Regions from separate parts of the Priestia sp. 53B2 genome, predicted to be linked through region 2. Evidence: a T-box and tRNA genes for the amino acid it is inferred to sense, from the RefSeq annotation. Region 2 holds a T-box; the other holds one or more tRNA genes.

Region 1 (4,421 bases), on a different contig from region 2:
GCACGTGACTTTTTCTTCTTTTTTTCTTTTTCATACCAACACCTACACTTTATAAAACATATATACCATAACACCATAAAATCAGACATTTAGCAAATAAATAGACACCTGGCAGGTGCCTATTTACACAACGTATTTATTCTAAAAGAAAAGCGAGACATTTTCCATAGTACAAATGAAGGAGCTCACAATACTCTAAGCTGGAGACTCTCCGTCTCCTTCATTTAATACCGGAGGAGTAACAGTCGTTTCTTTTTTGTGCAGAGGCTGTGAGATATGTCTCACACAAAAATAAATGATCGCATGCCCTGCTCCAACAATAGCTAACAAAATGGGAATACTTTTTGCTTCATCAAAAAATAGTACAGCTATTAAAAACAAAGATATGGAAACGACGCGCCCAATATTCAGAAATACTTCTCTGACAACAATGTATTCAATTCTTTTTGAAACAACGTCTTTCGCTCGTCCAATCACATCGTATGTTAGAGAAATGAATGGAACCAACAAAATAGGATAGGCAATGGCAATACAAACAGCATATATAATTAACTTTGGATACGATAAGTTAAAGATAAGCAAAAAGACTGCTCCATAGAGAAGGAGGCCCCCTGTGAAGATAAATCGAAGGCGATTTTTTTGCTTAATAAATCTTGAGGCAACATAGTATCCTACAAACGCAACCGCTGAATTCACCAGTCCATATGTTCCTAAAGCTAATTCACTTCCCGTCGTAATAAATACCATGACGGATACAACAAAAATGAACGTACCTTCACGCAACCCTTGAAAGAAATGAGCCTGCAATATTCGATTCCAGTCTTTATTGACTTTTCTTTCAGCCCATACTTCTTTAAATTTGTATACTCCTTCCGCTGCGCGTCTTGTAATAAAAAAACTAAGCACAACGGCACCGATAAACAATAGCAAAGATACACCAAATACAATTTTATACCCAAGTGATTCATACAAAGCGGAAATAACAAAGCCCGCTCCTAAAGGACCAATCATCCCTGCAAAAGAGTTTAAGATCCCTAAAAATCCGTTAAAAAAGTCTCTTGTATCAGGTTCTGTAATTTCAAAAGTTAGCACATTAAAAGCTAGCCAATAAAAGCCATATCCTATACCCAGCAGTCCACCAAGCACTACTAAATACTCGGCTGCGTTAGCTCCACTGACTAATACAGCGATATAAAAAACAGCTAAAAAAGATACACCTAACCTTAAAACCACAACACGGTCAATTCGTTTGGCCCATTTACCTGCTAAAATAAACGTAAGCGGCTGAAGCACCACTACCGCTAAATTATAAATAGCGAGATCCGAAAATTCGCCTGATTGTTTCCACAGATAAATGTTAACAAACGAATTGGAAATTGAAATAGCCAAGGCATAAAGACCGCCTATAATTAAAAGCAAAAGTAAATCTTTACTAACTTCTACATCTCCAACTACTTTTTTTAATAAAGCCATATTAAAAAACTCCTTTTCTCTTCTACACCTAGTGTGTGAAAAAGAAAAGGAGATATGTAAAAGAATTGGAAAACAAAAAAGCCAGTAAAGGTAATAATTACTTTACTGGCTCTTGAATACGTCTTCAGCTTATTTTGCAGCGTCGTAACGCTTAGCAACTTCGTCCCATTTTACAACATTAAAGAATGCTGAAATGTAATCTGGACGGCGGTTTTGGTAATTTAAGTAGTAAGCGTGCTCCCAAACGTCTAGACCAAGAATTGGCGTTTTGCCTTCCATTAATGGGCTATCTTGGTTTGGTGTGCTTGTTACTTCTAATTCGCCGTTGTTTACAACTAACCAAGCCCAGCCAGAACCGAAGCGAGTTTTAGCTGCATTTGCAAATTCTTCTTTGAATTGATCAAAGCTGCCGAATTTGCTAGCGATAGCGTCTGCTAATTCACCAGTTGGAGCACCGCCGCCGTTAGGGCAAAGGATTGTCCAAAATAATGAGTGGTTCGCATGACCGCCACCGTTATTGCGTACTGCTGTACGGATATCTTCAGGAACAGCATCTAAGTTTGAAATTAACTCTTCAATACTTTTGCTTTCTAAATCCGCTTTGCCTTCAACAGCAGCGTTTAGGTTTGTAACATATGTGTTGTGATGTTTTGTGTGGTGAATATTCATTGTTTCTTTGTCGATATGTGGTTCCAGTGCATCGTATGCATAAGGTAGTTCTGGTAATTTGTAAGCCATGAATAATTCCTCCTTCAAAATATGTAAGCATTTTGGCGCAAAAGCACCATATACGTTTAGATTAGCAAATTTACCCTACTGTTTCAAATAAAAAGTTTCTAATCCATGATTTATATTTACCTAATTCCCATTCGCTATTCTTTTAAACATAAAAAAAGCTTCTTTTTCTCAAAAGAAGCTTTGAATAGACAATAGTATGGCGGAGGAAGAGGGATTCGAACCCCCGCGGGCTTTAACACCCCTGTCGGTTTTCAAGACCGATCCCTTCAGCCGGACTTGGGTATTCCTCCAACCCTATAAATGGTGGACCCTGCAGGACTCGAACCTGCGACCGGACGGTTATGAGCCGTCTGCTCTAACCAGCTGAGCTAAGGGTCCACATGGCTCCACAGGTAGGACTCGAACCTACGACCGATCGGTTAACAGCCGATAGCTCTACCACTGAGCTACTGTGGAACAATATGAATTATGTATGTCACAAACGTAAATTGGAAAATAGCGGCGGAGGGGATCGAACCCCCGACCTCACGGGTATGAACCGTACGCTCTAGCCAGCTGAGCTACACCGCCATGGCTCCACAGGTAGGACTCGAACCTACGACCGATCGGTTAACAGCCGATAGCTCTACCACTGAGCTACTGTGGAACAATATAACATTTACTAGCGACATTAAAAATTTAACATGTTTCTAGCCTAAAGTCAATATATTATTTTAAAACAGCGTATAAAAAATAGGCAATCATCAGCAGTTGAATAAATCCTTTTGAAATAGCGCCACTAAAAAAGCCAATAACTGAACCTACTCCAATTTTTACTGCGTTGCTAATTGTGGTCCGATGAACAATCAGTTCTCCTACAATCGCTCCGATAAACGGCCCTAAAATAATTCCAAATCCCGGAATGACAAACGGACCCACAAGCAGCCCAACTGTACTTCCCCAAACACCTGCTTTAGTGCCTCCGAATTTTTTCACACCAATAATATTAGCTATATAGTCTGCTAAAAAAAGTGCGACAACTAACAATCCTTGTATCACCCAAAATAACCAGCTATAGGAGCTAAAATCATAAAATAAACCGTATATAACAAATCCTAGAGCTACGAATAGCACGCTTGGGATGATGGGATAAACCAACCCAACAAACGATACAACAAAGCTAATGATAATTAATGTCCAACATAAAATAGCCATGTCCGCACCTATCCTTTTTATTATTACTATTTATCATACAATAATCACTCCTATAAAGAAAGACCTTGCACGACGATTCCTTCCTTTATTTTACTTTCGAATACCTCTTCAAATAATGATTCTCGAGTGTACCTCTACAATATTAACAGCACGGTCCTCAAGCTGTCCGTAATATCCCCAAAAACAATGACGGCAAAACCTGTACATATACGCATAAGATGTGCTTGTGACAAAACGCTCCACCGCATCATTTTAATTGGTAACGGTTTCTAAAATCTATTGTAAACCTTAAATTTTCGCTATAAAATAAGGTATAATCAGAATCTTCAATAAGAGGAGGCTTTACAATGAGCATGCTGAAAAAGATGGCATGGAGTTTTACTTCCTTCAAAAAAATAAGGTCGCTTCGCTTTGAGCATACGAATAAAACAATTGGCTTTGTGCTGTTTTTAACATTTATTTCTTTGCTGCCTACATTTTTCTTTATGACTTTGACGATTGTAAACGGCTATCATATCGCTACTACAGATCTTCCGAAATCTGTTTCTTCTTTTTCTATTTCAAACTCACAGCTTACGTCAAGTCAACCTTTCACTAAAAAAGTAAACGGTACCGCTTTTATCTTAAACCCCTCACAGTCTATTGAACGGTTTCATTCCCCTGCTCATGCAATTGGTTTTTTAAAGGATGGAATTTACATCACGACTAATTCACAAACACAAACGTATTCATATGAGTTGCTAAACTGGCATCATAAAGATAAAAATGAACTGTTAAACTTGCTGCACGAACAAAAATTTTCTTTATACATACTAGTCCCTATCGCTATGCTTTTACTGTACGTATTAACATCTGGACTAAACTTCCTTTCTATTACCTGCCTTGCTTATCTTGGAAAACTGATTGGACTCATTACTAAAAAGCAGCTTCCTTTCAAGCAGCTATGGGCACTGAGCGCTTATAGTACGGTAGCCTTCACGCTGCTTTATACGCTTTTTGAAGCTTTTTCTTCGTCT
Region 2 (4,421 bases):
GAAAGAGATGCACGCCCGATACGAAGACTGGATTAATAACTTTACGGCTTGCCCTATTCTTCGTTTAGATATTAGAGAATACGACCTTATCAAGGATCCTGATTCAATTGAATCAATTGTTGAAAAAGTGGCTCGCTTTTTACAACATAATGAAAAGCTAAAACGTCGTCATCTATAAAAAAATGCCGCTTTAATAGATAAAGCGGCATTTTTAACAAATAAAAAACCGTTACTTATAAGTAACGGTTTTCCAATCTCCAATTTATCGCGCTATGTTAATTGCATTATAAGTCAAATATGGCGGAGGAAGAGGGATTCGAACCCCCGCGGGCTTTAACACCCCTGTCGGTTTTCAAGACCGATCCCTTCAGCCGGACTTGGGTATTCCTCCGTATCGACAAGTATTAATTTATCATATACAAATAATGAAGTCAACTCTTTTATTGATTTTTTTAAAAAAGATGTTCATTAAGAATTAATTCTTAATGAACATCTTTTACTTTTATTTAGAAATAAATTCTTTATTTCCCATATATGGACGCAGCACTTCTGGAATTTGAATTGATCCATCTTCCTGCTGGTAGTTTTCTAAAATTGCAGCTACCGTACGGCCAATCGCTAAGCCAGAACCGTTTAGTGTATGAACATGCTCTGGTTTTGCTTTTGTATCACGGCGGAAGCGAATATTAGCACGACGAGCTTGGAAGCTTTCAAAGTTTGAACAAGAAGAAATTTCACGATACGTTTCATAACTTGGAATCCAAACTTCAATATCATACTTTTTGGCTGCTGTGAAACCTAGGTCAGCTGTACACATGCTTAGAACTCGGTAAGGTAAACCTAATAGTTGAAGAACCTTTTCAGCATGGCCCGTTAATTTTTCTAATTCATCATAAGAATCTTCTGGCTTAACAAAGCGAACAAGTTCTACTTTATTAAATTGATGCTGACGAATAAGACCACGTGTATCTCTTCCTGCAGAGCCTGCTTCTGAGCGGAAGCAAGCACTATACGCTGTATAAGCAATTGGAAGCTGATCTCCGCTTAAGATTTCATCACGGTGTAAATTTGTAACTGGTACTTCAGCTGTAGGAATTAAGAAATAATCTTCTTCTTTAATCTTGAATGCATCTTCTTCAAATTTAGGAAGCTGCCCTGTTCCTGTCATGCTTGTACGATTTACCATATATGGAGGAAGAATTTCTTCATAACCATGCTCATCCATATGTAAATCCATCATAAAGTTAATAAGAGCGCGTTCTAACCTTGCACCTAACCCTTTATAAAATACAAAGCGGCTTCCCGTTACTTTCGAAGCTCTTTCAAAATCTAAAATATTTAAATCTGTTCCTAAATCCCAATGCGGTTTTGGTTCAAAATCAAATTGTTTAATTTCTCCCCATTTGCGAACTTCTACGTTATCATCTTCAGTTTCACCTACAGGCGTACTTTCATGTGGAACGTTAGGAATTGAAAGCAGCAATAGTTCTAATTCTTCTTCAACGCTGCGAAGCTCTTCATCCAATTGCTTTACGCGGTCTCCTACTTCACGCATTTCAATGATTAAATGATCAGCATCTTGTTTTTCACGCTTCAATTGTGCAATTTGCTGTGATACTTCATTTCGCTTGCTTTTTAACTCTTCTGTTTGAGCAATTAGCTCACGGCGTTTTGCATCTAACTCTTCAAAGCGACCTAAGTCCGTTAAGTCCTCACCACGAAACTTGAGCTTTTCTTTTACTTCTTTAAAATTAGCACGTAAAAATTTTAAATCTAACATACTTAGTACCTCCTTTAGTATAAAAGGGCAAAATAAAAACTCTCATCCCCATGAAAGGGACGAGAGTTTACCCGCGTTGCCACCCTAATTGAAAGCTAAAATAAGCCTTCCTCTTAAACCAGATAACGGATGAACCGAAACTGCCTACTACTTTTTCGACAGCTTACTCCAGGACGGATTCATAAGAATTGATTATCGATTCACACCAGCCATCGACTCTCTTGAAATCAAAAATCTTATTACTATTTCCTATCAACGCTTTATACCAATATCATTTTTATTAATCATAATGTACTACAAGTCTTTACAAGATGCAATTCATTTATACAGGTTTTTTTGAAGCTTCTTCAACCATTGCTACAAAATACTGCGCCATGCGAGCATCATCTGTTAATTCCGGATGAAACGAACATCCCAAGAATTGACCTTGTCTTGCTGCCACAATTCGATCATTATGCATTGCTAAGACTTCAACGTTTTCTCCTACTTCTACAATATGCGGAGCACGGATAAATACGCCTATAAAATCTTCACCGATATCTTTAATATTTAGGGCAGCTTCAAAGCTATCCCGTTGACGTCCAAACGAGTTTCGAGCTACCGTAATATCCATAACACCTAAATGAGGCTCTTCACGGTCCACGACTTGTCCTGCGAGTAAAATTAAACCCGCACACGTACCAAACACCGGTTTACCTGCTTGTGCAAACTGGCGAAGAGGTTCCATAAAATCATACTTGTCGATCAGACGACGCATTGCTGTGCTTTCACCGCCCGGTAGGATTAAACCATCTACTTCGTCTAGCTGTTCAACTTTTTTAATGATAATGGCTTCGGCGCCTGCTGCTTCTAATGCTTGTGCATGCTCGCGAAAGGCACCTTGTAACCCTAACACGCCTACTTTTACCATTTTGTCAAAACTCCCTTTAAATTACCATCCACGCTCTTGCATGCGGTTTTCTGGTAATAATGATGAAATTTCAATCCCTTTCATTGCACTTCCTAATCCTTTTGACAAGTTTGCAATCAGTTCATAGTCTTGATAATGTGTTGTTGCTTCCACGATTGCACGTGCAAACTTTTCAGGGTTGTCTGATTTGAAGATTCCTGATCCAACGAACACGCCGTCCGCTCCAAGTTGCATCATTAACGCTGCGTCTGCTGGTGTTGCTACACCGCCTGCTGCAAAGTTTACAACCGGTAAGCGGCCTTCACGTTTAATTTGCAGTAATAACTCATAAGGTGCGCCTAATAGTTTTGCTTCTGTCATTAACTCATCTTCGTCCATGCCCACAACTTTACGTACTTGAGCGTTTACTTGACGCATATGACGCACTGCTTCCACAATGTTTCCTGTCCCTGGTTCGCCCTTTGTACGAAGCATTGCAGCTCCTTCAGCAATACGACGAGATGCTTCGCCAAGATCACGGCAACCGCACACAAATGGAACCGTAAATGTATTTTTATTTAAATGAAACTCCTCATCAGCTGGAGTCAACACTTCACTTTCATCGATGTAGTCTACACCCATCGCTTCTAGCACGCGTGCTTCAACAATATGGCCAATACGAGCTTTTGCCATAACTGGAATGGACACAGCATTCATCACTTCTTCAACAATTGTTGGGTCTGCCATACGAGACACGCCGCCTGCTGCACGGATATCAGCTGGGACACGCTCTAATGCCATAACGGCAACAGCGCCTGCTGCTTCTGCAATTTTTGCTTGCTCTGCATTGATAACGTCCATGATGACGCCACCTTTTTGCATTTCCGCCATTCCTCGTTTTACACGATCAGTACCTGTAATGTTATTCATGTTTGTCTTCCTCCTGTATCAAGTGTTTCACAATAATTTTTAGTGTATATACAAAATTCAAAACTTAGTGTCTATTCTACCGCATTTTTCGGAAAATTCCTATCTAATTTATAGATTATATACAAACAAATCTAAAAATAAAAAGAAGAGATACTCTCTTGTAGTATCTCTTCTTTCTCTTGAGTTATCATTAAAACCAGTTATTCACTGTATTTGCAGCATTCATCCAAATATCGCTGAAGAAGTTGCCAATACTGCGGATAGCCAGAGAGAACCATCCAGCCTTTTCAACAGATTCGTTTGTCACAACCGGCGTCATGCTATCTGTAGTTTGACCTCCTACATAGCCTAGATCTTTGAGATTGCTGTTTGTTGCACTCACATAAGCAACTGTTTCTCCTTTTTTAATAGGAGCAACAACTTTTTGATCGTTCATAACTTTATCGTTTAACTTAAAGTTGATTTTAGTACGATCTTTTTGACCTTTTTCGGTAATAATCTTTACCGAATTCTTTGGAGAAACGGAAGCTTCTTTTGATTTTCCTTTAGCAACATCAATTGTTTCATGCCCTTTAATCTCGCCGTTAGCAGGCACTACTTCTTTTAACTGAAAATGACTAAAAGCATAATCCAATATCTTTTTCGTTTGGGAAAAACGAGCAGCTTCCGTAGACTTGCCGTTTTCCTTGGCATTCATTACAACTGTTATGTATCTTACCCCGTTACGCTCTGCCGTCCCAGTGAAACATTGACCTGCAAAATCTGTATGACCAGTTTTTAAGCCGTCTACGCCGCTGTAGGCAGCTGAAAAACCTGGAAGCA

The links. A T-box is a leader RNA that pairs with one kind of tRNA and senses whether it is charged. The one in region 2 lies ahead of serS (serine--tRNA ligase), so its partner is inferred to be a tRNA-Ser.
Region 1: it has a tRNA-Ser gene. The T-box ahead of serS (serine--tRNA ligase) is inferred to sense a tRNA for this amino acid. The anticodon was not compared.

What each region holds. Positions count from the first base shown of each region.
Region 1 covers NZ_JBLZXA010000008.1:737,952-742,372, forward strand. Annotated here, with positions in the region: gene ACN6NE_RS07160 (peptidoglycan D,D-transpeptidase FtsI family protein) at 1-34, opposite strand, end outside; gene ACN6NE_RS07165 (MFS transporter) at 196-1,473, opposite strand; gene sodA (superoxide dismutase SodA) at 1,603-2,211, opposite strand; tRNA gene ACN6NE_RS07175 (tRNA-Ser) at 2,409-2,501, opposite strand; tRNA gene ACN6NE_RS07180 (tRNA-Ile) at 2,513-2,589, opposite strand; tRNA gene ACN6NE_RS07185 (tRNA-Asn) at 2,593-2,667, opposite strand; tRNA gene ACN6NE_RS07190 (tRNA-Met) at 2,708-2,781, opposite strand; tRNA gene ACN6NE_RS07195 (tRNA-Asn) at 2,783-2,857, opposite strand; gene ACN6NE_RS07200 (DUF456 domain-containing protein) at 2,920-3,405, opposite strand; gene ACN6NE_RS07205 (DUF1189 domain-containing protein) at 3,753-4,421, shown strand, end outside.
Region 2 covers NZ_JBLZXA010000010.1:3,577-7,997, reverse strand. Annotated here, with positions in the region: gene ACN6NE_RS11100 (deoxynucleoside kinase) at 1-178, shown strand, start outside; tRNA gene ACN6NE_RS11095 (tRNA-Ser) at 299-391, opposite strand; gene serS (serine--tRNA ligase) at 503-1,780, opposite strand; T-box leader at 1,833-2,045, opposite strand; gene pdxT (pyridoxal 5'-phosphate synthase glutaminase subunit PdxT) at 2,103-2,690, opposite strand; gene pdxS (pyridoxal 5'-phosphate synthase lyase subunit PdxS) at 2,712-3,599, opposite strand; gene ACN6NE_RS11075 (serine hydrolase) at 3,790-4,421, opposite strand, start outside.